Regions from separate parts of the Anaeromassilibacillus sp. SJQ-1 genome, predicted to be linked through region 1. Evidence: predicted binding sites of a transcription regulator. Region 1 holds the regulator's gene; the other holds the start of a gene.

The links. Region 1 encodes LexA, which represses DNA repair genes until DNA is damaged. Its sites were predicted from a motif close to CNAACANNTGTTNG; they were not measured.
Region 2: a site for LexA is predicted at 7,779-7,792, ahead of dinB (DNA polymerase IV). Genes of this name have one in related genera too.

The regions. Positions count from the first base shown of each region.
Region 1 is NZ_JBKEIV010000009.1:26,099-41,066, reverse strand. It holds partial or broken gene ACGCCZ_RS01960 (helix-turn-helix domain-containing protein) at 115-350, shown strand; gene ACGCCZ_RS01955 (N-acetylmuramoyl-L-alanine amidase) at 837-1,883, opposite strand; gene ACGCCZ_RS01950 (5'-methylthioadenosine/adenosylhomocysteine nucleosidase) at 2,121-2,825, shown strand; gene ACGCCZ_RS01945 (cyclase family protein) at 2,927-3,511, shown strand; gene lexA (transcriptional repressor LexA) at 3,599-4,225, opposite strand; gene ACGCCZ_RS01935 (peptidoglycan DD-metalloendopeptidase family protein) at 4,758-5,495, shown strand; gene ACGCCZ_RS01930 (hypothetical protein) at 5,899-6,336, shown strand; gene ACGCCZ_RS01925 (hypothetical protein) at 6,519-7,451, shown strand; gene ACGCCZ_RS01920 (sugar transferase) at 7,448-7,912, shown strand; gene ACGCCZ_RS01915 (EpsG family protein) at 8,041-9,219, shown strand; gene ACGCCZ_RS01910 (EpsG family protein) at 9,282-10,487, shown strand; gene ACGCCZ_RS01905 (ZIP family metal transporter) at 10,540-11,337, opposite strand; gene spoIIID (sporulation transcriptional regulator SpoIIID) at 11,480-11,758, opposite strand; gene ACGCCZ_RS01895 (glycosyltransferase) at 12,140-13,402, shown strand; partial or broken gene ACGCCZ_RS01890 (glycosyltransferase family 8 protein) at 13,424-14,194, shown strand; gene ACGCCZ_RS01885 (glycosyltransferase family 8 protein) at 14,222-14,968, shown strand, end outside.
Region 2 is NZ_JBKEIV010000049.1:70,066-85,033, reverse strand. It holds gene ACGCCZ_RS15710 (DUF2156 domain-containing protein) at 1-597, opposite strand, end outside; gene ACGCCZ_RS15705 (dTMP kinase) at 590-1,267, opposite strand; partial or broken gene thyX (FAD-dependent thymidylate synthase) at 1,264-2,033, opposite strand; gene ACGCCZ_RS15695 (YitT family protein) at 2,680-3,552, shown strand; gene ACGCCZ_RS15690 (hypothetical protein) at 3,681-4,418, opposite strand; gene ACGCCZ_RS15685 (ABC1 kinase family protein) at 4,421-5,287, opposite strand; gene ACGCCZ_RS15680 (hypothetical protein) at 5,247-5,585, opposite strand; gene ACGCCZ_RS15675 (Dabb family protein) at 5,728-6,027, opposite strand; gene ACGCCZ_RS15670 (PPC domain-containing DNA-binding protein) at 6,041-6,460, opposite strand; gene dinB (DNA polymerase IV) at 6,549-7,766, opposite strand; gene ACGCCZ_RS15660 (toxic anion resistance protein) at 7,904-9,049, opposite strand; gene ACGCCZ_RS15655 (5-bromo-4-chloroindolyl phosphate hydrolysis family protein) at 9,071-10,279, opposite strand; gene ACGCCZ_RS15650 (hypothetical protein) at 12,289-14,968, opposite strand, start outside.

The DNA.
Region 1 (14,968 bases):
TTCAATAGTTTACTAATTTTGTTTACCGTGGTGAAAAGTAGAACGCAAGTATCTGCTATCAAGGAAATGATTCTCTTAAAATTCACTTGCATAAAAATAAAGAGGGTGTCCCCAATGAAGCAGCCCACATTCCACGGCAGGGCGCTTCTGCCCTGTTAGTTTTTGCAGAGGCCCGCGCTGGTGATCCGCAGGCAGTGGAACGCCTCTTGCGGTACTATGACGGCTACATGAATAAGCTGTGTACCCGGACACTCTACGATCTGGACGGTACGCCTCATGTGCGGGTGGACGAATACATGAAACACCGCTTGCAGGCAAAACTGGTGCAGGCCATCGTAAACAAGAAATAGCAAAGACAAAGGAAGCCGCCAAGGGTTAAGATGAACGCTCCGCGCCCTTGACGGCTTTCTCCGTCTTTGTAACCAAGCGGGCGCAAGCAGAAATCCGCTTGCACTCGCTGATATCATGGTATTCGTGTCTACGCATTTAGAGGGTGAAAAAGCCCGATGCCATTGGGCCTATCCGGCATGATTGGACTGTTGGAAATGTCAAACCATTCTTGCCTCTGTAAACATAGTTTGAAATACGTAGAAAACCGGCGTGGCATTTCATTGTGAAATAGCACGCCGGTTCCTTTAGCAACCTCGTTTGTCAGCCGTTAAGTTAATAAGTTTCTCTTACTTCCTTATTGGCGTTCCCCAAACTACGAATCGATGGATTCATAGGAAAGGGGCATCCTCTTTCTGTCTGCAAAAATATCTGAATTTCTAAAAAAAGAGGGTATCCTTCCGTCATTTCATGACTTTTAGGACACCCTCATGGCCTCATAGATTCTCTTAAGCAGTTGGAGTAATTGCTCCTGTTTCCTCTGTTGGATTGGCGACATACTCTCCTTCGGCGGAAGCGACAGGACCGCCGCCAATTTGCATGGTAGGCCCGGTCACAGTCACCGTACAGCGCACAGAAGTTCCGGTTGGCGTGGTGGCAGAGATCACGGTTTCGCCTGCGCTCATCCCCAGCACGAAACCACCCTGGTCAACAGAAGCGACTGCCGGATTGCTGGAACTCCACACCAGACTGGGCACCGTTTGACCAGTGGTGGAGGAAACATTCAGGATGATTGCGGTTCCAGTGGAAAGGTTCGCAAAGATACGATCCATCGAGAGGCCGGATGCCACCGCTGTTCCAGTACTGCCTTTGGCAAACTCATTGACAGCATCCGCAAGGCTCTTGGCCATCGTATTGATGTTACTCTTAATCCAGGCGACGTCCTGTGGATTGTCATGGAAAGCTGTCTCAATCAATGCATGGGGCATGGTTGGCAGGTACATCTCCATCAAAGCGTCGTTATAGGCGAGCTTGATATTAGATTTATCTGGATAGTTGAAGGTTGATTGTAAAACTTTTGCAAAGCGCAAGCTTTCGGCACTCTTTGTGTAGTAATAGATACGAGTACCGCGGGTTTTTCCCGTGGCTGCGTTGGAATGGATCGCTAAATAGAGGTCACAGCCCGTATTTTTAGCTTCATTCGCGCGATTGGTCAAAAAGGACTTCTGGTTGGCAGAGGAGCCTGTTTGTGCGCCTGGCAATACATAGTCAATTCCATAACTTTGTAAATAAGGAATCATCGCTGTTGCAACTTGGCGCATGTAATATTCCTCACTGCCGCTTCCATCACAATAAGGATTCCACGGCTGTGCAGATGGACTCAGATAAACTTTAAAGCGCCCATTCGGACCGTCATATTGCGCATTAGAAAGGGTATGTTCTTGTACTGCCTCCGATGTAGAGGCGGCCGCCGCACTACAAAACGACGCCGAAAACAGGCAAAGGGTCAAGCCCAAGGCAACGGCGGAAAAAAACCTTTTCAATGTACGATTCATCTTTTTTTCTCTCCATCCTCTCTTTTCTCATAGGTTGTTGAACAGTTCCAATTATATTACAAAAATTAGCCGAATACAACAGAAATTTTGTGATTATGTAAAGTAATTGCAATTCCATTTCCAATCAGGTATACTGTAAAAAATAGGCAGTATTTTGGGATGATACAGAGCGGTATCCTATTTTAATTTGGACAACGTCAAAAACTGTAATCTTATTAGAAATGGCGGGATGCAATTATGATCGGAATCATTGGCGCGATGGCAATTGAAGTGGAAGAAATTCTTGCGAAACTGGAACATCCACAGACGGAAACCATCAGTGGAATGGATTTTGTACGCGGCACAATCCGAGGAGTGGATTGTGTGGTCGCGCGTTGTAATGTCGGTAAAGTCAATGCGGCAATCTGCGCCCAAACGATGATCTTACATTATGCACCGGATCGAATCATCAATAGCGGCGTTGCAGGGGGAATCGGCGCGGATGTCAAGATCGGGGACCTCGTCCTGGCAGACGGAGCCATTCAACACGATGTGGATACGACGCAGATCGGCGACAAGATTGGCATGGTATCCGGTATTAACCTGGTTGTAATCCCCACCTCCTCAAATATGAATCGGGTACTTGCCGAAGCGGCTAAATGCTGTGCATATCAAGGGGATGTTCATGTCGGGCGGATTGCTTCCGGCGATCAATTTATCAGCAGCGCGGAAAAGCTACATTGGATAGCCTCCACGTTTGGCGCAATCGCCTGCGAAATGGAAAGCGGGAGCATTGCCCAAGTATGCTATATCAACGGAACCGAATATACAGCGGTTCGTTGTATCTCGGATAATGCTGACAGCAATGCCGGAGTTGACTACGAACAATTTTCAACCTTTGCTGCACATCAGACCACAGAGCTGCTTTGTACAGCGCTTCCAATGCTGGAAAAGGCCAAATAAAGCGGCAAGCAAGAATTCCCTATTGATAAGACAAACTAGATGGTCTATTTCTTTCAAAATATTACAAAAATATTACAAGAAAAGGAAGGAGGCGGAGAAGGATGAAGGTCATTGACATTTCGCGGGAGCTATTTTCTACACCGGTTTATCCAGGAGATCCCGTGCCACGCCGGGAGTTGGTGCGCCGGATGGAGCTGGGGGACTCCTACAATCTCTCCGGCTTCTATACAGGTTGCCACTCAGCTACTCATGTGGACGCGCCACGTCACTTTATCGACGACGGAAAAACCGTGGATGAGATGGAACTCTCCCGTTTTGTGGGGCGTTGTACGGTAGTAGCCGCACAAGGAATTGTCACTGGCGCGGACATTGACCGCATCATGCCCTATTGTGAGAAGATGCTGCTGTTTAAAGGCGAGGGAGAGGCCTTTTTATCCACCAGCGCTGCATTTGCACTGGCATCCGCGGGTGTCACACTGGTGGGAACAGATGCATGGAGCATCGGCGCGCCTCATGCAGAAGAGGGGCCGCATGTGGAATTACTCAGTGCAGAAATACCCATTCTAGAGGGATTAGATTTATCACAGGTCGAAGAAGGAACTTATACATTGCTTGCATTCCCTCTTTTTCTAAAAGGGGCCGAAGCTTCTCCGGTTCGGGCTGTTTTATTGGATGAACTGGATTGACCTAAAAAATGAAACAAGGCGCAGTTCCCCTCTATCACACAGGAACTGCGCCTTTTCTCGATTCCTTTATGAAAATGGAAGTACGCTTCATTTATAATAACGAATGACCGCGGCGACTTTTCCGATTACTGCCACATCGGTTGCATAAATGGGCTCATAGTCGGGGTTATCGGGTTGTAAGCGAATACGGTCTGCTTCCCGGTACAGATACTTAACGGTAGCTTCATCTTCAATCAGCGCTACAATCATCTCGCCGTCTTCGGCAGTAGAAACTTTGCGCGCAACTACGAGATCCCCGTCCAAAATTCCAGCACACTTCATACTTTCCCCGCGGACGCGCAAGGCAAAATACTCATCGGCATTCTGGTTGGGAGGGCAGAAGGGGACGTACCCCTCCACTTCCTCTACAGCTAAAATCGGCTGTCCAGCCGCCACACGGCCGACTACAGGAACTTGCATGGTGGGTTGTTCTCCCGCGAGGTGAATGGCGCGGTTAAGCCCGGCGTCTCGGCTGATATAGCCTTCTCGTTCCAATGTTTTCAGATGTGCATGAACACTGGAAGTAGACTTCAATCCAGTTGCCTTGCAGATTTCCCGTACCGTCGGTGGAAGGCCCCCCTGTGCACGGCTCTTTAAGTAATCGTATACTTTTTTTTGGCTTTCTGTCAACATGTTTGCATCCTCACTTTCCTGGTGCAGCTTCCTTATAATCATTTGCAGAAGATTTTATAGAGGATTTGGAAAAATAGACAATCCACTGGGAAGGGATTAAAGAATCCATCCTCTGCACAGTATTTCAAATAAAAGTAGGTGGAAACGGATTCTTATGAACCTCATTTCACCCATCGATTCATCTCCTATATTATAACACAACCAATTGAAAAATGTAAACGTTTGTTTGCAAAAGTTTCCGAAGATTTCTTTTGAAACCAGCAATTTTTGGCAAAACACACGGAAAATCGTTCAAAAAATCTACTGAAATAGTTTAAAGAATATTCATAGCATCGTAACAACTGAAAGAGGTAAAGTGAGTATAATAAAACTCGTAATCAAGCAATGGAGCCGCACCAGAACTTGATACATGTTCTACCCTCCTCAATATACCCCTCAAGCTAAGAAGAAAGACCGAATCCGAAAGGGTTCGGTCTTTTTTCGTGTTTTCTGGAATGGGGATGGAACGTCTATTTTTACATTTACCGCATATTCCCCGGAATAGGTGGCAAAAATAGACTCGGAGGTGCAACGAATGACTAATAACCATTATCAGAAGAACCATTCATCCGGCGGGTCTTCCAAAGGCTTTTACATTGCTCTGGGCGTCTGTTTAATTGCCATCGGTGTGGCCGCCTGGACGACGTACGATAGCGTCATTAACTATGCAACACCGGAGGAGGACGTCCCATCCAGCAGCCAGACAACCGCCTTTCCGGCTAATGAGGCGGTAAGCGGGGTGCTAGAAGTACCACAGAGCAGTCGTTCAGCGGTGTCCTCATCAACGCCGTCGAGTGCCGCTCCAAGTAGCCAAGCGCCAGCTTCGAAGGCGCCTGTTTCCTCAGAGGAACCGGTTGTCAAGACGACAACGGTCCCGGAGACATTTTCCTATCCAGTCGGAGATACTGTGGTACAAAAATTTAGTATCGAAGATCTTATCTATTCCAAAACGATGAAGGATTGGCGCGCACATGCAGGTGTAGATTTTGCCGCAGAACTGGGAGACGAAGTAACGGCGATCGCGGATGGAACCGTTAAAAATGCATATCATGACGATCTATTTGGCAATGTGGTATATATTGAGCATGGTGAGATCGGCGGCTGTTATTGCGGATTGGAAACCATGGATGTTAAGGCAGGGGACACGGTAAAAGCAGGCCAGAAAATTGGTACAGTTGGTACCACTCCATGCGAGAGTGCGGACGATCCACATCTGCATTTTGCAGTCAAGAAGTCGGGAAAATGGATTGATCCATTGACTATTTTTGAATAAGGCGCCCCCGTCAGCGCTTAGGGGCACAAAAAGCAGAGCGAAAGGGATTTTCCCCGGAACTCTGCTTTTTTGTGTTTATCATAAATGAAAATTAGAATAAATTCATAAAAATTACAAGAATGTTTCTGGAGTTATTATAGAAATTGTGATACACTAAACATAGAAAGAAAAGTACTGATTCCAAAATAGGTCTGGAATCCTGTTGATGGATGGGGTGGCGATCAAGTTGGATGGGAATTCGGCTGTTTGGTGAATCCTTTACAGTTTATTCATGAAATGGACACTGAACGTTACCATAACTGGCGGATTTTTTACTATACTTAAATAGGCGGGGATTTACAGCCCGTGTAAGTGGCAGGTTTCCCCGGTAGGTACACAATGAGATTGACGGAAAGGAGGTAAAATGGTGAGCGACAGAGGAGCGGTTCTGGTTTGTGTTACAGGCCAGCGCGATTGTGACAGATTGATTAAAGCAGGAAAGCGAATCGCAGAAGAACGGTCGATTCCTTTGCATGTGCTATGTGTACAGCCGACTTCGGCGGGATTTGATGCCGATTGTGAGGAGTTGGAGTATCTGAGACAGACATCGCGCGATGTACAGGCAGAGATGTCCGTATATTTCCACGATGATGCCGCATTATTGGCGGTTGGGTTTGTAAAACAAATAGGAGCGACTCATATTGTGACAGGGATGGCGGAGGCCCCTGTCAACGGATTTGTGGAAGTTCTTCATAAGCTTTTGCCCAGAATTCCGATTTCGATGGTGGCAAAAGACGGAATCATATATAATATCTGCCCAGCAAACAGAAAGGCAGTTTCTGCCAGAGCAGCACACGCATAATTGCCATTGACAAGGCTGAGAGGCCCGGCTAAACGCCGGGCCTTTTTTGATGACTTTTGAATGGCCTGTGACGGAAATTGGCAAATCAGAATTTCCTTTGGGAAACTTGCCATTTTGTCCGCAATGCCGTACAATAAACACAACCCCATGGGATTTCCCGCAGAAAGGAGAGGGACAAGCAAATGTTAAAGGAAAACCAACGAATTTTTAATATAACCATGGTCGTTCTGGATGTGTGCATCTGTTTGGTTTCCATGGTGCTGGCGTTCCTATTCCGCTTCAATGTACTCGATGGGGGACATGACCGGATTGGAATCCTCTACTATTTGCGCCTGATGGTCCTGGTAATCCCTTTTTACTTTTTAATTTATCAATATTTCGGTCTGCACGATTCGTTTCGCAGCAAGGGCTTGGTATCCGAAGTGGGGAAGATTGTACAGGCCAATGTTCTGGGAACCGTATTCATTTTTGTGTTGGTCTTTTTTTTGAAAGAAGTGAATATTTCCCGTATGGTGATCGCCCTGTTTGCGGCCTTTAACACCCTTTTCAGCTCTGTGGAGCGCTTTGCGATTCGGAAGATTCTCCGGCGTTTACGCGAGAAGGGGTATAACCTCAAGCGGTTATTGATTGTGGGGTGGAATGAGGCCTCGGGTGAATTCTACGATAAAATACTTTTGAACCGCAGTTTGGGTTATGACGTCTGCGGCTATTTGAGCAACCAGCCAGAGAGCACCGGCAGACGAACGCTTCCCTATCGTGGAACTTTTCAGGATTTAGCGAGTTTGTTGGAAGAAAAAGAGATTGATGAGGTCGTCATTTCCCTCGATTACGATGAATTCCCTGCATTGGAGGAGATCATTGATACCTGCGAAAAAGAGGGGGTCAAGTCGAGCTTACTCCCATTTTATACGAAGTATCTGCCTACCAGACCTTACATCGATGTTGTAGAGGGTTTGCCATTAATCAATCTGCGCCGTGTACCGCTCGATAATTTGGTAAATGGATTTTTGAAGAGAAGCTTTGATATTTTGGTATCCTTTGTGGGGCTGGTATTGTTGTCCCCTGTTCTGTTGGTAGTAGCGATTGGGGTGAAATGTTCTTCCCCGGCCCCGTGATCTATCAGCAGACGCGCATCGGACGGAGGAAAAAGGAATTCACGATGTATAAATTTCGTTCGATGAGCCTGGAAAACAATGCGGATATGACGACTTGGGGAACACGAAAGGACAACCGGCGCACTGGCTTTGGCGCATTCCTGCGTAAGTATAGCATTGATGAGTTGCCTCAGCTCTGGAATGTCCTTAAAGGGGATATGAGCCTAGTTGGACCGCGACCCGAGCGTCCCTTCTTTGTAGAAAAATTTCGCGAAGAGATCCCGCTCTATATGATGAAACACTTGGTCCGGCCGGGAATTACCGGCTGGGCACAGGTAAATGGCTGGAGAGGAGATACCTCCATCGAAGAGCGAATCAAGTGTGACATCTATTATATCGAGAACTGGACCTTTCTATTTGACATCAAGATTCTGTTTTTGACCATATTTAAAGGAATTGTGAACAAAAGCGAAGATCTCTGAAAAATGTTTGCTGCTGTGTTATAATAAGAAGAACCATTTTCACAGATACAGCGGGGAGTGCCCGCGATAGCCCCTTCCCATGCATGGAGCGCTTGTGGAGAGAACACTACTTTTGAGGGGGATTGCCCGTGCAGCCCTATTATGGATTGTTGCTGGCGCTTGTCGCGTCTGGTCTTTTATTTTGTGAGCGGAAACCCAGCAGGCGAAAGGATGCCCTTTTTCTAGGAGGAGCCTCCATACTGTTGATCCTGTTTGCAGCCCTGCGTGGGGAAACGGTGGGGATCGACTATCCGATGTATCAGGCGTATTTTGAGCAAATGCATCGGGGAGGTTGGCAGTTCCTGACAGGGCCGGAGAATGAATATCGGATTGAGTTTGGTTTTAGCCTGTTGAACTATGTGGTTTCGCGGTTTACCGGGGATGTACATGTGTTTATGGCTGTTGCAGCCGCCATCCTGGTGGGCTTGGAGGCAATCGTCCTTTATCGGGATTGTGCAATCCCATGGCTGGGCATGTTCCTCTTCGTCAGTTTCAACTTTTTTGGCAATTCCATGAGTTTTATCCGGCAGTCGTTTGCGATTGCTATTTTTCTGTTTGCGATTCGATATCTGAAGGAGAAGCGGTGGCTCCCCTACCTGGGAATCGTATTGTTGGCGGCGACTTTTCACAAGTCGATTCTAATATTGCTACCCTTCTACTTTTTGGCGCAACTTCCCATTCATTGGAAGACGATCACCCTGTATGCCGGTGGTACTTTACTGGTGTCGCTGCTATTTTGGCCAATCTTTCAGGTTGTCACCCGATTTGTTTACCAGTTTTATGCTACGGAAGAGGGCCTGTATTTTCTACGGGGGCGCAGTTGGCAGACGGCGCTGATTCCCGTTTTGATGACGATTACCGCGCTGCTGACAAAGAAGCTTCTATTACAGAGGAATTCACAAAATAAAGTGCTCATTCATTTAGCCTTATGTACAGGGGCATTGTTTGTACTGACCTGTCAACACTACATTTTTCAACGTATCGGAAACATTTTTTTTGCCAGTGCAGTCTTTCTCATTCCAGAGATCTTGAAGAGCATATGTGTCGAGACGGATGTATGGAAAGAGGAGGAATCGAAAAGGCACCAAAGCGAGGCAGAACGAAAACGGCGTTTGAAGGAGCGCCGTAGAATGCAGAGCCGCGCCAATTGGCACAAGCAGTACTATTTCTATGGCGTAGGGGTAACGATCTTCTTTGGAATATTGTATTATGTCTGGTTCCTTTTGCAAAACCGTATCAACTTGATTCCATATGTCACCTTTTTTTGACATATGTCGTCGGGCCAAGGATAACAAACATCGAAAGTATTGAGAAAGAGGGCGATTCATATGTGGGCATATGCCATAGTTGTCTTTGTTGTTTTGCTCCTAGGATTATTCTTGGGGAATGGAGACCGAGCCGCAAAAAGGAAATCCTATTCCTATGTCTTTCTTCGGTCGTTTTGATTGTTTTTTCAGCTTTGCGTGCTACAAATGTCGGTATTGATTATTATCAGTTCTATGTCCCATTTTTTGAAAATGTCCGAAGCGGCGGTTGGAGTTTTTTGGTCAGTGATGCCAATCCATATCTCACAGAATTTGGATTCAGCCTGTTAACTTTTCTGATTTCCCTTGTAACCGGGAATGTATTTGTGTACATGGCAGTGATTGCCACCATCATGATTGGATTGACGGCATGGGTCCTTTACCGGGATTGTTCAAAGCCATGGATTGGCATGTTTATCTTTGTGGCGTTCAATTTCTTTGGAAACACGTTAAGCTACATTCGTCAGTCCTTGGGAATCGCCATTTTTCTATTCGCTATTCACTATATCAAAGAAAAGCGAATCGTTCCCTATATGTTGCTTGTGTTGTTGGCAGCAACCTTCCACAATTCATTGTTATTGATGCTCCCTGTATATTTTTTGGCACAGATTGCAATCAACCGAATATCGTTGGGAGTCTATGGTGGAATGACTATATTGGTGCTTGTCTTTTCCTGGCAAATTTTTAATTTGGTCACGCAGTTTGTCTATCAGTATTATGCGACCGATCAGAATCTTTATTTTATGCAGGGGCGCGACTTTATGACCGGTTTTATTCCGGTTTTAGCCATGGTTCTAATGATTGCTTTCCAAAAGCTTCTGCTCAAGAAAAATCCCCGCAATGTGGTTTTGGTGAACATAGCGATGTATGCGGGAATCTTCTTTATCTTCACATGGAAACACTTCTTGTTTCAGCGTATTGGAAATATCTTTTTTACGGCAGCGATCTTATATGTCCCGGAACTGTTGACGGCTCTCCAGGCGACTGGAACAGAGGAAGAAAAGCAACGGCGTTTTTTGGCGGGAAAGGGAAGCTGGAGAAATTACGGGTATGTTTATGGAATAATCGCCATGATTATACTGGGGCTCATCTATTATTTCTGGTTTATCCAGCAAAACCGCATTAATCTGCTGCCGTTTTATACAGTATTTGATGAAATCCAGGTGAGTGCTCTTCGTGTGCAAGCAACTACAACGACGTTCCTGAATACTTTGGTGCAAACATTTGGATAATAAAAAGGAGACGTTCTTTTACAGAACGTCTCCCATTCCTGATTGTTTTATGTTATCCAAGCGCCACGTCTAAAATCATCATAACCAAGAATCCCAACATGACGCCCATAGTCCCCGTGTGAGAGTGTTCGCCCAAATGTGCCTCAGGGATCAGCTCTTCGACCACAACGTAAATCATAGCGCCTGCGGCAAAAGAAAGAAACCACGGCATCAGTGGAGTAACAGAACCGGCAATCAAAACAGCCAAAAGGCCGCCGATGGGTTCAACAATGCCGGAGAGTGCGCCATATATAAATGACCGGGTGGTGGAAAGTCCTTCCTGTTTCAAAGGCAGCGAGATTGCGGCGCCTTCCGGAAAGTTCTGAAGGCCCATTCCAATGGCCAGTGCCATAGCGCCGGCGAGTGTCACCGGGGTTCCCTCCTGCGCTACAAGCGCAAAGGAAAGGCCAACTGCCATCCCTTCCGGGATGTTGTGCAAGGTTACAGCAAAGACCAACATGGTTGTGCGTTTCAGTGACGAGGAGATTCCCTCCGGTTGGTCGCTGCCAGGATGTAAGTGTGGCAGAATTCGGTCCAAAACCATTAAAAACAGGCCGCCTAAAACAAAACCGCCGGCCGCAGGAATCCATCCGATGGTCCCTTGCTCTTCTGCCATTTCAATCGATGGTATCAAGAGAGACCATACAGAGGCTGCAATCATGACGCCAGCGGCAAATCCCAAAAAGATGCGTTGAAGATTTGCTTTAACGCCTCCGCGAAACAAAAAAACCATAGCTGCGCCGACTGCCGTACAGAGAAAAGTAAATCCTGTACCGGTCAGGGCCAGCCATGCGGGGTGCATTCCTACCATTGAAGTCCTCCTTTTTATGTTTCAGCATTGTGAAACGAAATTATAAAAATAATTATTATCATTATAGAGGAGGACAGAAGGAAATGCAATGGAATTTTTCGCAACGATTTCCGGCTTTTACCGTGGGAAGAGACTGGAGATCTTATCGATTTGGATTGGCCAGGGTTGGTGTTGGGCTTTTTTTGTATTTCATTCGAGTTGCCATGCCGCCGCGGATATGCCGTTGGGCTTTGTTCACCTCGAGCACGTTTTTCACTTCTCGGTAAAGTTGTGGATCGACATATTTTAAACGCTGCGCGACATCTTTATGTACGGTGCTTTTACTGACGCCAAATTTTTTGGCAGCTTTGCGAACCGTAGCTTTATTCTCTAAGATATATTCTCCGAGCTCTACAGCGCGCTCTTCAACGATGCCTTTCATGGTACGCCCCCCTGTTTTAGTTAGGGCATGTTCAGACTGTAAGCTCAAGATTGGGAAAGGATCCGTTTTTCCGCTTGAACCGCCCTATGCTACCAAATATATGTGGAGAACTTTGAGAATATGAGGGGACGTCCTCGGGCGATTGTTCAGGGACTTGAACTCTGTTATAATTTTGAAGAGTGAAAAGATCTCAATGATTTTTTGCTTTTAGAAGGATTCGAATGAATTAGGATTTGTCCATATCGAGAAAGGAAGTGGCCGAAGGATGCTGAAAAAAGCAAAGTCTTTGTTTGATTACTATGGCATCCGAGGGATGGCCGCAAAAATCTGGGAAAAATATGTAATAGATCGAAAGCGGTTCCGGCGGAAGGAAAGACGGAAGTGCCGTATTTCCCGTCTTGTCCAAATAAAGAATTGCCGGCTTCTAATCGAGAGGGCGAACCCCTTTTTATTTATTACTTGGTCCATTATTTTTATCCATCTCGCCAAGGGGGAACGGAACGCTTTGTATTCAATATGGCACGGACCCAGCAGGAAAAAGGGCATCGGGTAAAGGTTTTTACTCTGGGTACGGAGGATTGTAAAGTGTACCCATCTTCAGTAGGAGATATCTTATATCGAACCTACCTTTTTGAAGGAATTCAAGTGGTAGAGTTTCGCTATCGTAAGACTCCCTACGGGCTGTTTTATAAACGCATTGATCCAAACGATCGATCTATGCGGCTTTTTGCCACACATTTTCTGAAGCAGGATTGTCCGGACATCGTGCATTGCGCTTATCCGCAACCGATGGCGGCGTTTTTACGGGTGTGTATGGAGATCCGTATTCCCTATATTGTAACGTTGACGGACTTTAATATTCTTTGCCACTATGCTACAATGGTAGACCGGCAGGGACATTTTTGCCCTGGCTGTAAACAGGGACAGCGATGTGCTGCTGCATGCAAAACGAACACGATTCCAAATTTTTCTCAACGTTATAAATATGCAGATGAACTTTTGCAAAAGGCTGCTGCTGTTGCCGTACCCTCTGAATTTGTGGCGTCTGTGGTTCATCAGGAATTTCCCGAGATTGTGCCATACGTCATTCCGCATGGGATTGCACCTGAATTTTCTTTTTCCCGTGGGCCGATCAATCAGGTCAAAACATTTGCGTATGTAGGCACCTTTTCGGAATTAAAAGGGATTCACGTGCTTATTGCTGCTTTCCGACGTCTCACCGGGGATTATACATTGGATCTGTATGGAACAGGTACGGCTTTCTATGAACGGCGATTAAAGCGGCTAGCCGGAAACGATCAAAGGATTCATTTTTGCGGTTCGGTTTCGTTCGAGCGTATGCCGGAGGTTTATCGAACACACGATTGTATTGTTGTACCCTCCCTGTGGTATGAGACGTATAATTTTGTGGTCCGTGAGGCAATCTCTGCGGGATGTCTTGTGGTGGCTTCCCGAATGGGCGCAATGCCGGAAGCGGTACGGGAGGGGAAGAACGGGATACTGTTTGACCTCGGAGAAAAAAATTTATTTTTGGCCTTGCAAAAAGCAGTCAGTATGAATAGGGTTGTTTGTTCAATTAATAATCCAACCGTTATAACGGAAACGAATGCTTATGAGCAAATTTATCTTGCATTAATTCGATGATTATTATTGGAGGTTAACTTTATGAACAAAGTTGCGATTGCCTTTATTTGTGATGATAACTATGTGGTGCCTACAGTAGTTGCAATTACTTCTCTTATAGAAAACAAGCAGAAAGTAACATATTATGATATTTTTATTATAGCCTCAGAATTAACGGAAGAGCATATTCAACTTTTTGATCGTTTTAATGGGGATTGAGTAAAGGTTACAGTTATTTTGGCTTCTGCGAGGAAATATGATTCTTTGCACAAGGACTCCAATAGTATTTATTTAGTCGCAAGTAATGCTGCACTACTTAAGTTTGATATTCCACAAATCGTCAGAAATTACGATAAAGTAATCTATTTAGATGGAGATATCATTGTTTTATCTGATCTTGAGGAGTTGTTCGAACAAGATGTTTCCAAAGTATACGCAGGGGTTGTCCGAGATGTCCCACAGGTTCTCTTTGACAAACCATTAATAGAAACGGCATCAGGGAGAGACTATTTTAATTCTGGAGTTATGTTATTAAATTTGGCAAAGATACGCGAGGATAACATAACTGAGTTATTGATTCAGACAAAGAGAGAATCTACAGATACGAGTCTGATGGATCAAAATGTATTTAACGATGTATTTCGCGGGCATGTTAAACAATTGCCATTAAAGTACAATGTTTTATATATTAATTTAACTAGAAGTCAAAATCATTACACTCTAGAACGTTTAAATAAAACTTTCAATACAAGTTATACCAGTTTAGATGATATAAGAAAAGATGCTCAAATTATTCATTTTTCTTCAGAAGATAAACCATGGAAGTTTTTTGACATACCAATGGCGGATTATTGGATCCGGTATTTTGAAATGTCACCTTTGGGGAGAAATAAAATTGTAAGAGAATCTATCAAGAACAAATCAAAAGATGAACGGTTTAATAAGAAAATTATTTTGAATGAAACCGATAGCCATATTATTCCAATAGTTTTTGCTTGTAATGAAAGTTATGCACCTTATTTAGCTACAGCAATCAGTTCCATTAAGGAACATGCATCTAATCGTTTTTTATATTTTATTTATGTACTTCATGATAATATATCTTGCGATTTTCATGAACGTCTTTGCTCAATGACTTGTAAAAACATTCATATTGAGTTAGTGAATGTAAGTAATATGGTTTTAAAATCTGATTTATATTCAAGAGCACATTATAGTGAGGAAATGTACTACAGATGGCTTATTCCTGAAATTTTTTCTCAGTATGATAAAGTGCTTTATCTTGATTGTGATTTAGTTGTACAAAAAGACATTGCTGAGCTATATAAATATGATATAGGAAATAAAATAATTGGCGGAATAAATAATTTTAGTAATTTTCGCACTAGAGATCGTGTGGAAAGAGATTTAAAAGTCCCAATAGATCAATATATCAATTCAGGGGTCTTACTAATTAATGTAAATCGATTTATAAAAGATAACATAAAAGAAAAATGCTTTAAACTTGTAGATATGAAAAACGAATTAATTTGTCCTGACCAAGATATTATCAATATAGTTTGCAGAAATAATATTTGTTATATTGAC
Region 2 (14,968 bases), on a different contig from region 1:
ACGAAAAGCCATATTGATCGCACAATTTTCGTTGTCCGTACCATCCTCTTTGCCACAGCCACCATTTTGTACGCACCACTCGTGGGCAATCGCTTTACAGTCGGCGTAATTTTGCGGTGTAATATCCTCATAGGACCAATTATAAGAACGTTGGAACCGTGCCAAATGGTTTCGCTTTCCATGATACTTCCGTCCGGAAAGGTGGATCAACGCCTGCGAATCATAAATATAATCCGAGGCGTCCCGATCCAGCTGAAAGCGGAACATCCCTGGCATCGTTTGTTCCAGCTGTTCTGTCTCCTGTTTGGTCAATCCCCATAGGCGAAATTTACAACCGTAATCTTTCGCATCTGCGAGCACAAGTTCCACTTTGCTGCGCAAGTCCCCCGGGCCCAATGGAATCTGATAAGTCCGGTTATCCGGTAGACCAGAACAACGCAAGATTAGTCCATCGTGCTGGCAAACCCGTGTGCCATATGCGCAAGACCAAAGATACAGCGTACCAAAGGCGAACTCGCTCCCCATCCCACCGGATGCGGATAGCGCCGGTTGCATCCATTCGCGATCTGAAACTTCTGGAATTTTCCAATTAAACATATAAATGAATCTCTCCTGCCAATTCTTTTATCAATTCCCTGTGAATCTGTTCCATAGGTTTAGCATTGTCGCCCTCTGCGCAATTTATAACCAGCCAACCGAGCATTTTTGCCGCGTATGCCGCGGCCTCCCTGCACGCAAGCAGATAAGCGGTATTTCTCTCATGAATGTCCTTCTTTCGCTCGTCGCCATGGTAACGGGCACTTAGAAGCTTTTGACTCACAGGTGGGGGCATATCCAAATAAATCGTGCAATCCGGTCTGGGAAGACCCATTTTACTGTATTCATAATCCTGCACCCATTCGATAAAGGTATTCCATTCGCTCCGGGGAAGTTTGGACATCTGAAACACAATATTGGAAGTGGCATACCGGTCTGCAACAATAACCGTCCCCTTTTGGTAGTCCTCTTTCCAGAACTGTACATAACTTGCAAAACGATCTACAGCGTAAAACGACGAAGCTGCATAGGCGGACACATCATCCGGATTCTCACCGAATTTGCCATCCAGATACATCTTAGCCAGCACGGACGAGGGCTGTGCATAATCTGGAAACGATATTTTCCGTACATGCGCCCCCTGCCTGTTCAATTCCCGGCACAACAGTTCGGCCTGCGTCGCCTTTCCACTGCCGTCCAGCCCCTCCAGGGTAATTAATTTCCCACTCATACTGGTTTCTCCACACGGAAAAAAGCACGCACCTCTGCCGCTTTTCCACAGGACATTTTCCCCTCCGGACATGCGCCGCGCAGGCAACCTGGACCTGCATTTGCAAAGAGATGCGGCGCAACCTCACGCACTAAGAACAACATTTGGGTTGCAATATCCCGAATCTCCCACTGGGCGCGATTGCAACAACGAAGCGCAAAGAAATTTTGTAACGAACGTGCATTAAACGTACAGACCATTTTGGTTTCGCAAGCATTGGGCAATACAAAACGCGCATCTTCAATCGCGCGCTTCTCCGCAGTACGAACTGCTTCTTTTTCGCTCTTTCCCTCTTCCAACAAAGTCTTTTGATGTTTTTCTTTTAAAAGAGCGGTTAAACGTTCATAATGCCGGCGGTCTTCCTCCATGGCTGCCAAAAATTCCGCTTTTGCCTCCGGAATTGCCTCGATCTCCGGTGGCACGACATAAGCAAAATCACTTTCCGCTACATAGCGTTGGCTTTGTACGCTGAACGACGCAATGCGGTGGCGCGTGATCTGCGCCAACAGCGAGCGTGAAACACCTTCAATTCCAAAAGTGAACGAAGCGTGCTCAATCGGACTTTCGTGGCCAATATCTGCCAGCATCTGTACAAAGAAGCTGTCTTTTCTTCCGTTAACCCCTCGCCGATTTCGTCAATCGCAGAAGGCGAATAGCAAAGCTTGGCTGCCATGGCAACCGTTTTCTCCGGCTGGGGAGTATACGTCAGAAGGGTAACTCTCGCCATAAGTACTCCATTCCCCGCCGGTTTCCAGGTGCGGGAAGTAGCCGGCGGCATCTACATCCCGTTCTCATACGGTGGATTTTTTCCTCCCGTTTTTCGGCAATAATCGATTGTATTATAACAAATTCTTCCTTTTGATTCAAGTAGACAGGCCGCCCCCCTGTTCTACGCAAGGGGGAGCCTCGCTTTCCTCCCATGGACTTCTTGAAAATATTGCTGCTGTATAGTAAGATAAAGATGGTAAAAACTTGCTCTGCGGGAAAGAAATGGGTGTTTATGAATTGCCCAAAGAGAAAAGGATATGCACACCAGTTATCTATGGGACAATCTCCCATTGATCTTACAAAATGCCGAAAAAGAGATTCTTACTGTTTCAAGAATTCCAGCACGATGGCTTCTGATAAGGCATCCTTACTTTATGTAAATAGGATTGATCGGCCGTAAGGCGATTATGAGATCCCTGACCGATTCTTTGTATCCCAATAAAACAATCTCTCGGGGGAAATCCTCTTTTTATAAATTCCAATAATTTCAAAAAATTTCTTGACGCAAGATTCTTGCGATACGTTCATAAGTCCTTACACATATCCGCTTTCAATTGTTCGAAAGGTTATAGAGAAAATGACGTTTTTCTTTGGAGGGGATCACAATGAAATTTACGATGCCACGCCAGGAAACCGTTCAGAAGATTTTTAAAGAATATGCGCTTATCACAGCCAGTACCCTACTGATGGCAGTGGGAATCTATTTTTTTAAGTTTCCAAATAACTTTACCTTCGGAGGCGTGACCGGCTTGGCTGTTGTCGTCAGTCAGGTGATGCCCATCTCTCCCAGTACTGTCAACTTTATTGTTAACCTTTTGTTGCTGATTTTAGGATTTCTTTTTTTGGGAAAGGGCTTTGGTGTACGCACGGTTTATTCCAGTATGTTGCTGTCAGTAGCGCTCTCCGGAATGGAATATTTCTGGCCCTTGGACAAGCCTCTGACCGACGATCCCATGCTGGAATTGGTCTTTGCGATTGTCCTCCCCGGCCTTGGTTCTGCCATCCTGTTCAACATTGGCGCGTCGAGCGGCGGCACCGATGTTGTTGCGATGATCTTAAAGAAATATACGAGTGTCAATATTGGCAATGCGCTCCTATTGAGCGATCTGTTGATCACGCTATCCGCGTTCTTTATCTTTGATATAAAGACTTTTCTGTTCTCAATGCTGGGGCTATTTACCAAATCGCTGGTGATCGACAACGTCATCGAAAGCATCAACCTTTGTAAATACTTCAATGTTGTATGTAGTACCCCGGAGCCAATCTGCGATTTTATCGTGCATAAATTGGGTCGCAGTGCCACTGTTTGCGAAGCAGAAGGCGCCTTTTCCCACGATAAAAAGTACATTGTATTTACCGTACTCAAGCGATACCAGGCTGTACAGCTCCGGCAATACATCCGGCAGGTAGAGCCAGGTGCATTTATCCTGATTTCCAATACGAGCGAAATCATCGGTAAAGGTTTCCATAGCGTATAGTAATGATCTAAACAATCTCTGTAAAACCATTCAAAATAATTTGCAAGAACCCCCGCTACAAATCCCAATGGGACGTAGCGGGGGTTCTGTTATTAACGCCATATACTTTTAACTGTGTAAAATGAGTCCTATTTATGCTTGTGCATATCCCAAAGTACCCATATTCCCATAAGGAGTGCCGCAATAAAACCTAACATCCCCACCAATGGGATTCCCAAAAGCTTTGGCTGCATTCCGGTGGTACAAAGCAAACAGGACCCCAGCAACATAGCAGCGCATAGGATACATTTTACCAGCCGGTTGACCATGCGATCCAAAGAGGCCAACGGCTGTTCGGAACCAATCACTTCTAAGTTGACTTTTGCTTGACCTTTTAAAGCCATTCGAAGCAGGTCAGACATCTGTGCGGGAATACGGATTCCCTTTTGGCTGGATTCATACAAGTTTCTGAAACGGCCTTTTTGCTCTTCTATCCAATCAAAATCTTTGCGGATTTCTGCCGACATCCGATTTGCCAAAATTTCCAAAAGATTGATCTTTGGGCTGACAACCGCAAGAACCCCCTCTAAAGTGAGCACGCCTCGGCTCAGCATAGAGATCCCTTTCGGCACGGATATGCGATGTTCCCGTGCAAGGCCGACCAATTCCTCGATGATCTGTCCAAGATCCATACTCCCCAAATCCAGCTTGGCATACTTTGCCAGAAAATCGTCGATGTCGCCATACAATCGCGCATGGTCAATACGCCCGGAATGCACGCCCATTGTCAGCACAATCTGCTTTAGATGTTCCACATCCCCGCTGACAATGGCCTTTACCCCGTCCCGAAGCAAGGAACGGTCGCGTATTGTGAGGCGGCCCATCATGCCTAAATCGATCCAGACGATTTTTCCCCGCGGATACGGATGTTTCCGGGATGCGGGTCTGCATGAAAAAAGCCGTCATCGATCACTTGCTTTACATAGTTGTCCGCCAGCTTTAAACCTACCTCTTCAAGGTCATACGCTTCCCGATGCAGTGTATCCACGTCGTCGATTTGGACCCCATCCACATATTCCATCACCAACACGCGGGTAGTCGTGTGCCGGTGATCAATTTCCGGACAATCCACAAATGCAGTATCCCGATTGCAGGCCCGAAATTCCTCTGCATTCTGCGCCTCCAACAGAAAATCCATCTCCTGTTGTGCAACCGTCCACATTTCGTCCAACACCATGTTCAGATCTACTACGTCGCCCACTTCTGTGAGATTCAGTAAACGTGCCGCACGATGCAGCAACGCCACATCTTCGGCCATCGTCTCGCGGATACCCGGACGTTGTACTTTTACAACTACCGGCCGGCCATCCCGTAATACCGCCATATGTGCCTGCGCAATCGACGCTGATCCAATTGGCTGCTCTTCAAAGGACAAAAAGATTTCCTCCATAGGCACCTTATATTCAGCCTCAACCACGTGGCGCACTTCTGCAAACGCCAATGGTTGAACGTCTGTGCGCAACTTTGCTAATTCCTCGCAATATTCGGCAGGAAGCATGTCATGCCGCATAGACATGATTTGTCCGAACTTGACAAAGGTAGGCCCCAAGTCCTCTACCGTCGCACGCAGTTTTTCCGGGGTAATTCCCTGGGTTAGCTTATGCCTTCCCAAAATGCGCAAGATTTCCCCCAGGCGCTTACCGTTCCCCGGGGAATTATTCAACGGCTTTGTCGTTTCCATCCCGTTCCTTCGCATCGAGCTCCTGCAACTTCTTGAGCAGTTGTGCTCTTTCTTCTCGACTCATCCGTTCTACATCTACACAGGGCGCGCTGCACCCTTGAGAGGACAACGGTTCACCCTGTTTGACCGGTTGCTTTTTCTCCTGTATCCTATGTTTCAACTCTTCGTTGAGGACTTTGCCCTGTTCTACGGTGAGTTCCCCTCTCTTCACCAGCTCTTTCAAAAGCTCCTCCGACTTTTCCGCAGTCACTGCAACGGCCCCTACTCCAGCCAACAAAAGGTTTTTCAGATCGTTTCCTAACTCCGCCAACATGGCAATTCCTCCTTTACATTTGGACACAGTTTTTATAGAAAGCATGCCCAGATTGATCTATTTTTTCCATCATAACATACTTTGCACAAAAAGAAAACCGGAAAGCAACTATCCCCATAAGGGGAAGGGCTTTCCGGTTTTATCATTCGATTTCGTAGTCAACACAGGCGCGGCCACAAGTAGATGCACGCACCGTTTCCGCCACTGCAAGATGCGCCGGATTCGATTGATATGCGTCCTGATCCGCCCTTGTCTGAAATGCGCAATACAGCGCAATATCATATTCCCCACCGTTGTAGTTGGCGCCGAATTCAATTTCAGTCAACCCCGGCACAACCCCCAGGAGTGCTTTGAAACGTTCTTGCAGCGAAGCGACCAAAGCTTCTGAACCATCTTGTTTGATTTCATCCTTGAGCTTCCACATGACAATATGCTTGACCATCGGTAGATCCTCCTTATAAATCAAAAATGTTTAACCCTGTTTCCGGGTCCAGCCTACGCCCCACATATCCCTCGATTTTTCGGATAAACAGTTCACAGGTAGCACTCACCACAGCTTCCGTGAGGTGGCCGCCAATCACCTTGCCATCGAGCCTCCCAAAGGTGGCGTGCAAATGCAGGTAAGGCTCCCCGTTCTTTTCGGTAATATTCCCCAGAAGGGATGTCAATTCCATCACCCCATCAAAGGTCTTTGCAATATATTCTTGTTCTTCCACTCGATAGACACCCACTGACACATGTTTAACTGCTCCAATCGCCGAAACAATTCCCAAAGAGATCGATTCCTTCCGGCAGAGCTCCTGTAAACATGTGAGTACCTCTTCGCCTTTTTGCAGGCGTACAACATATGTATCTCCAAAAATACTGTATTTCATTGGATCGCTTTTCCTTTCCAGCCCAAAACCTGTATCTGTATAGAATTTGCTTTTCCTCATTTTAGCAAGACATCGGCTGGAATGCAAGTCAATCCGCCCCTATGTCATTCTGCAGAACGCCGCAGATGGATACGGAATCTTTTCCAAATTTTGCACGAATGGCATCCAAAGTGGTCTCCAACTTCTCCTGCTTCTTCCGCTCTTTCTGCCTGGAATGTTCAAACAGACTCATCTGCTCTCCTGGCGCCTCTTTTGCTGGTACTAGGTTTGTACCGGTGAGCGTCAACATGCGGATTGGCGCGTTGGGGTTCCACGATTCCGTTAGAAGTTCCATCGCAGTATCCGCTAGTTCCTTTGCCAGAAAAGTTGGTACATGTAAAGGCTTTTGACGGGAAATGGTTTTGAAACTTGGATTGCGAATATTAAGTTGCACTGTATAACATTTTACGCCACTACGGCGCATACGCGCGGCAACTGTATCGGCTAAAACAGTGACACCCAGTCGGATGTCATCCCAGCCGATCAAATTACGTTTAAATGTTAGACCATTGCCCACCGATTTTACCTCTTTCGGTTCGTAAACGCTCTTTACCGGACTCGTATCCAGACCATTGGCATGATCGTATAATTCTCCACCCACCTTCCCTAAGCTCGCTACTAAAGTCTTGCGGCTTGCATGGGCCAAGTCCCCGATTGTACGAATACGCATTTTTTGCAGAGTCTCCCGCGCACTCTTTCCTACATAGAGCAGGGCATCCACCGAGAGAGGAAACACCAGTTCCGAATAGTTCTCCCGTGAAATCACCGTGGTTGCATCAGGCTTTCTGTAGTCGCTTCCCAGTTTGGCAAAAATTTTATTAAAGGACACCCCAACTGAAATGGTCAGGCCAGTCTCTCGTTTGACCTCTTCACGCAACCGGTCCGCAATCTCTTTTCCAGTACCAAATAGCTTTTGACTGCCGGTCACATCGAGCCAACTCTCGTCAATTCCAAAGGGCTCCACTAAATCAGTATAACGCTGATAAATGGCATTTACCTGTTTTGAATACTTGGCATATTGATCCCTATGCGGTGGAGCAAGCACCAGCTCTGGACACTTCCGCCGCGCTTGCCAGATGGTTTCCGCTGTCTGAACGCCAAAGCGTTTGGCTTTCTCATTTTTGGCAAGTACAATCCCGCGGCGGTTTTCGGGATCTCCGCATACTGCCATCGGGACATCCCGATATGCTGGATGCAACAAACACTCAACAGAAGCGTAAAAAGCGTTGCAATCGCAATGTAGAATAACACGGTCTGTACGCTCCATGCGTTCCATCTCCAATCAAACGTTCTATTCTAATTATAAAGCGCACCCCTTTAAAAATCCAGTATTCATTTTGTAATACCAATATTTTCTAAAAAAGCCGCCCGGCATTTCCATGCCGAAGCGGCTTTACTCTTTGGTTAACCGTGTATTTCCAGTAGCTTTTGTTTGAGTTCATCCTCCAAACGGCTCAACTCCATCTCCGCTTCACGGCGTTTTTGGCGGCCTTCCGTCTGAATCTGCATGACCTCGTCCAATGTAGAAATTAAACTTTGGTTGGTTTCGCGCAGCGTTGCCATATCCACAATCCCACGTTCCGTCTCTTTTGCCGTTTCGACCGTCGCCATTTTAAGTGTCGCGGCATTCCGGCGAAGCAGCTCGTTTGTCATATCGGTTACCTCGCGCTGTGCTTGCGCCGCCTGTTGAGAATGTGCAATTCCGAATGCCAACGCCATTTGACTTTTCCAAAGCGGAATCGTGTTGACCAACGTGGACTGAATCTTCTCCGACATCTGGGTATCATTGCTCTGCACCAACCGAATCTCTGGCGCCATTTGGATGGATATCATTCGGGTGAGTTCCAAGTCGTGCAACTTCTTATCAAAGCGGTTACAAAGAGAAGCAAGATCATTGGCTGCCTGGGCGTCTTCCGGCAGGCCGGTTTGTTTTGCTTTCTCCACCAGGAGAGGCAGTTCTTCCTGCTGAACCTGCGTAAGTTTCTTTTTGCCTGCCAAAATATACATGGACAATTCCTTGAAATAAACCTTGTTCATTTCATACATCTTGTCCATCATCGCAACATCCTTGAGCAATTGCACCTGATGTCGTTCCAACACCGCACAAATCTTTTCGACATTGGCCTCCACTTTATCATACTTGGCCTTCAAGGCTGTCATTTTATTTGCACTCCGTTTGAAAAAGCCAAAGAATCCCTTCTCCTCTTCCTCTACATCGAAGCTTTTTAATTCTGTAACAACACTGGAAAGCATCTCTCCTACTGCGCCAAGGTCTTTTGTACGAATGTTGCTCAACGCATCCTCTGAAAAGTCTGCCATCTTTTTCTGTGCGCCTGCACCATACTGCAAGATCATATTGGAATTGCTCAATTGAATTTTGGCCGCAAAATCGTCCACCATCCGGCGTTCTTCCGGCGTTAAGCTACGCTCATCGAATATTGGCGTTTCTGTAGATGTCTGCACAGGCTGTACCTTCTCGATGGAAGCAGGCTGTTCATCTGCAAACGGCTCGAGGGTCAACATGGGCTGCTCCTGAAAAGTCTCGTCCATAACAAGTACCTCCAATCGAATTTACGGTTTCTTCTGATGAAACGTATCCCCAGTCAGCCCCTCCTGTGCAAGCATCGTCTCCAATACAGAGATGTCTGTAGAAATATCCAGTGCATCATCTTGGAACAGGCTGTCCAAAAGATTTTCAAAGGCAATATTGATCGTATCCAATGTATCGCGAATTTCCGTCTTTACCCGGGTAATGTTCTCTCCTTGGATGGACTGTTCTCCAAATTCCCGATAAGCTTTCACCAATTTTAAGGTAATAGGCAAATAATACTGCATAAATTTGCGAATGCCTGGAAGTTTTTTGGGATGTGCCTCTACATGGTTAAAGATTTTCGTGGATACTGCATCTAGTCGGGATAGCTTTTGCGAAAACACGTCTTCGAATATCGCGTGATTCTCTTCGCGAATCTGCCAAAGATAATCACGCCCTTCCGCAATCACTTTTTCCAACTCTGTAGGTCCGTCCGGACTGGACACTTTTCTTCTTTGCTCCTCTTCTTGCCGGCGACGGGCGCTCTCCTGCGCCTGTAAATACTGGCGATACGTCTCATCCGTCGCGATGAAACAGGTTTCTTGCTCATCAATATGCCCTTGCGGGAACAAACCATCCCGAATCATCTTACGCAAATCGTGTACAACAAAGGACTTTGACTCGTCTACAGCCGACGCCAGGAGTTTTAAAGAACAAAATGTGCCGCCGTTTAACTGGGCCTGATATCTTTGAAAACGCCTCTTTCGACGCACCTGGCGCACTCCACAGATTGCCAGTGCCGAAAAGCCTACGCACAACGGAACAATAACAAAACTAGAAATTGCAAAAGCAGTCCAAGGCATGCCAAATAATACGGAAATCAGTGCCAAAAGAATAAACGCCAGCCCCGTAGAAATTGCGCCAACCAATCCGATAATCTCCATAATGATCCCTGCTACTGAGCCGGAAGGGGCCTTACGGATTCGTATCTGGTCCTTCATGACACGGACTGGCCGGACCGGATATGCATACCGTTTTTGGGGAACCGATTTGGTTGGCGGTACCGGTCCTTTTTGAACGTTTACATTTTCCCTCACCGTATGAACAACGGTTTCTTTCAGATTCAAAGCATCCTGAACCGTTTGATGAATCTGTTCCTCTAAATGATCAAAAAAATCTTTATCAATCATGCGGTGTTCCTCCACACCAGGGGATATCCCCAAAATAAAACCGGTTTCATTATATCGCATTCCCTAAAAAATAACAACATTTCTCCTGTGGGAATCATGCCGCATATAACCATTTTGGAAAAGGTTCCTAGATAAATCGTCCCCTTCTTTACGAATCAAACGAAACGGCAGGGAAACAGCAAAGAGCTGAAATCCTAGACGGGAAGCCAGTAATGTGAACAGGCTCTCTACGCAACACTTAAAGCGATATACACGATTGTTTTCTAAAAGGATACCGCTAAATTGAATTCACAATCTTTCATTTTACGGAGGACATTCCTGAACATTGCGTAGAAGCTTTCTATCTTACATGTATAACATCATTTACATATATCCAATTCTTTCCTTCTCATAAACTCCTGAAATAACTCCATTCCTATCATTTTAGTGCAGACATGATTCATCCCTACATTATATGCTTTACACATGCTATCCTGCTGTAAATGCATATAATACATATTCTGATTCCCTCATTCGATTTTATAGGAAATCCAGAATAAAGTAAATTCCCTTGGCACTATTTTCTTCATGTCCGTATTTTATGAAATTTAAAAGGATTTGCCCTGTTTTTGATGAAATGAGTACGGTTCTAAACGTTTGACAGCCCAATTGCTAACGAGAAATATTTACAAAGACTCTCTGTCATTGGCTGTCAGATTCTTGGTCGGATTGGTCTACCATTACATCATTTAAAATTTCTGGTATTCCGACAATGGTCTCCCATCACACAGCTCCCTTCATACCTTCAGCGTCCCCCACGGAAATTCCCGCTATTGGTTGTTAAGTGTTTCATTTGGATACCAGTTACTTCCACTCTTTCCGTAACACGATTCCGATGTTCGCCTATCAACGCCGGACATTCGGCACCTTTACACCTATGGCGTTTCCCTGCCACCGACCATCGAGTACTTGCCTAGTTACAGGTTTCTTTCACTCTTTGTACAACGCGATTCTGGTATTTATCGATTATTGCCGGATTACCTCGGTGGAAACAAACTTTATACCATCCCCGAAAGTTTATCCACATTCGTCCAATTACTACTACACAATGACTTGTGTAGACACCCGTACTCTGGTCTGGAATACTCATCGCGTCTTCTTCGTCTTATAGAAATTCCCTGTTATCGGTTACCGGGGACTTCATTTTAGATAGCAGCCACTTTCATTCTTTCCAAAACACGCTTCCGATGTTCGCCTATCAACGCCGGACATTCAACGTCTTCGCGCCTATGGCGTTTCTCTACAGGAGTTTCATGCCACCAATCGCCGGGTACTTGATTAGTTACAGATTTCTTTCACTCTTTCCCAAAGATGATTCCGGTATTCATGGATTATTGCCGGATTTCTCCGGTGGAAATAGCTTTTATGCCATCCCTAAAAGATCCCCACATCCGTCCAGCTGTTACTACACAGTAACAACGTCGTACAATACATTCCCATACCTATGAAAAGTGTGACCCAGCAGGGGTTATTCGCATCTCGTTTGCGAACTCCCCTGCTGGGTCATATGGGTGGAATATCTCTTCTTTGGCTTTCCTATGTATTCGCTCTCATGAGAGACAAATCTATTTACATGCGATTAGAATATACGTTTATATTTACATGTAGAAAAGCTATCTGTCAGAGATATTCCATATTCTTTTTCTTTCCGAAGCCTCATAGCTACCATCACCATACAGTGTTTCACCGTATTCTGCCCGGCAGGGTCGTGTAGACGCCTGTATTCTAGCACGGTGGACGCACAACGTCTTTCGTGCCTAGGGTATTGCCTACGAAACTCTTTACTATTGGTTACTGGATTCGATCGGATGTAGTTTACCTTCTCGTTGTTCAGAACAGATTTGGTACTCAGCCGATTGTAACTGTGCAGTGTTTGACTGCTTTTCTGCCCGGCAGAATCGTGTAGACACCTATGCTCTAACCCGGTGGACGCACAGCGCCTTTCGCGCCTACGGCGTTTTCTACGCAGGCTCTCTTCCATCAGTGGTTGCTGGATCGAATGGCTTATGCCCTTCGCTGGTATCCGGCATTCAACCAATGGTCACTGTGCAGTGTTTCACCGCATTCTGTCCCGGCAGTGTCGTGTAGACGCCCGTGCTCTGGCCCGGTGTGCCGGTTGCATAGACTCTGTAGTAGTAATCGTTTCCAACCTTCGCCACAAACTGCGTCTTGAGAACGCTGCCGTTGCCTACCGTAAAGCTCGGCGTCTGGTTGTTTCCATTTACCACCGTCATCTTGAAACAGTATGCGCTGCCTCTCTTGAGCGTGAAGTTCACTGTCGTGTCACTCACCACATGCGCCTTCTGGGTCGAGACGTTCTGTGCCGCAGAAACGACGCCTGCCGCCCCATAGGAGTTGGAGGCATTCACAGAACTGCTTCCCTTTCCTCCCTTGTTGTCCGGCTTCGGGTTGGGCTTCGGCGTTTCCGCCTTCTCCAAACTTGCTACAGCTGCTTCCAGGTTCATATATACCTTTGCGATTGTCTGGTTGTCTGCGGTTTCATCCCCGGCGACTGCCTTTGCTACCTGTAGCGCCGCCTCCAGGTTTGCCACACTACGGTCCGTATAGCCGTTCAAGTCGATCGCTTCTGTCTCTTCGATGAGCTTCTGCAATTCTTCTCTGCTTGGGATCTTCCGCAGGGATGCCATTGTTTCCGCAAGCTTCTGCGCCATTGCATCCACTTCTTCCTGTCCAGCTTCCGGATTCCCAAGCATCGTCTCTGCATCTTCCAGCACTCCATTAAAGGTCTGGAACGCCTCGTCCTGGATATAACTGTCCATATCCAGGCTATTCGCTTCATCCACCACGGTCTGGAGCGCCGACAGGTCTGCACGGTATTTCAGATTTTCAATCGCCTTCTGCAAGTTCTCATATGCCTTGTCCACTTCCGCCTTCAGCGGGTTCTCTTCCGCATAGACGTCCTTTGCCTCACTCAGCGCTTCCTCGAAGCCCTCCGTGCTGCTCGGCTTGAATGCATCCAGTTTCTCCGCCAACTGCTCTGCGATTTCAATCAACGGCAGCAGCACTTCCTTGTCGCCTTCCTCGAATTCCAACAGGTGCATCGCTTCCAGCAGCTCGCTCCAAGCCTTGTTGACCTCCTCCTGAGTTGCAGCTCGATCGTCGTAGACCTCCTGCGCGTTAGTCCGGGCATTCACAAAGAGTTCCCGCACTTCCGGTACCAGGCGGTCGATGTCCTCCTGCGTTACGTTGTTCGCCTCATCCAGGACAATCTTCAAGATGTCCTTGTCCACCTTCGTAAAGGTAAAGCGCAGGCTCGCGCTCTCATTCGGCATCGTGTAAGTGTACGCAAAGCCGTTTGGTTCAAACGGGATGTCCTCCCCGTTGAGCTGTGCACTGGCAAACGCGCCGTCGGTTGGGGTGAAGGTAAAGGTCAGATCTTCGCCCGGCATCACTTTCGCGCCGTAGATCGCATCCGTGGAGATCACCACATCTGCATTCCCTTCCACTTCCACCGCTGCATTGCTGCTCCACTGTACGGTCAACAGCTGCGGCTCCGCGGGAACAGAATCCGGTGTAACCCATTGCATACCACTCTTGGCTGTTCCAGAAACGGTCTTACCACTTTCGGTGAAGGTCACCTGATATGTGGTTTCTTCCTGCAGGTTCAAGCTGATCTGATCGATTAATTCCTCTTCATTCGTCACAATATTTAAAATGCCATTGGAATCCTTTTCTGCTGTACAATTGTATGCCTCTATCGAACCATCCTGCTGTTCAACGACATACGCCTTTGTCAAAACGGTCTCTTCCATGGCTTTGAAAATTTCATGTACGTCATTATCACAAGCGCCACCTTGACCATAATAACCGCCAACGTTTGTGTCCGGTGGAGCTTTCCACCAATCGCTGATCATATCGACATAAGATTCTCCCAGCGTAACATCCTTCCGAGTTCCCTGCCCATAAAGAGAAGAATCATTTTCTATTTGGACAAACAGGCTACCCTCGATATACGGATCTGCGATAAACGCCCAATTCAGATTCCCATCAAAGCCCATCAACTGCACGCAGGAACCCATCGCGTTCATTCCCTTTTCCAGATAATATGGATCTCCAGTCAATTGATACATATTAAACAGCCCGTAGATGTTCCATGCAGTCCATCCATGAGGAGAGTTCATCATATTATTCGGATCGGCTGTCAAGAGCACATCGTACTGTGCTTCCCAGAAACGCAGGGAACCACCGTTCATCCGAGAGTCCGGGATAATCTCCTGTTCCAGTGCCTGATGTTTGTTCAGGTATTCCAATGCGCTGGCTTGATATTTCTCTCGTTCCGCAGAGCCTTCTGGATGCAGCAAAGCAAACTGAGACAGCTGTGTCGCAGAACAGGAGAAGGCTCCATCCTCAAAAGTCAATTGTCCTTCTGTATGAAGATCTCCATGAAGTTCAACCAAATTATCCATCGCCTTTTTGACGGATTCGTATTGACGGTCATAACAGGCCTGCCAATCCTCCTCATCATTTCCAGCGGCAATCATCTCGGCTTCTACTTCCATCAATTCCATAATGGACTTTGCCGGATAGATGACAGAGGTATAATCTCCGCTTGGTCCCTGATAGGCGCCTGTCTGCGGGTCCTGGCGGCTAATCAAATAATCTGCAATCTTAATCGCCTTTTGCAGATCCTCAATCGTTCCACCTGCCTGATACTTATCGACTAAAATTCCGACTGTTGTACTGTGATTC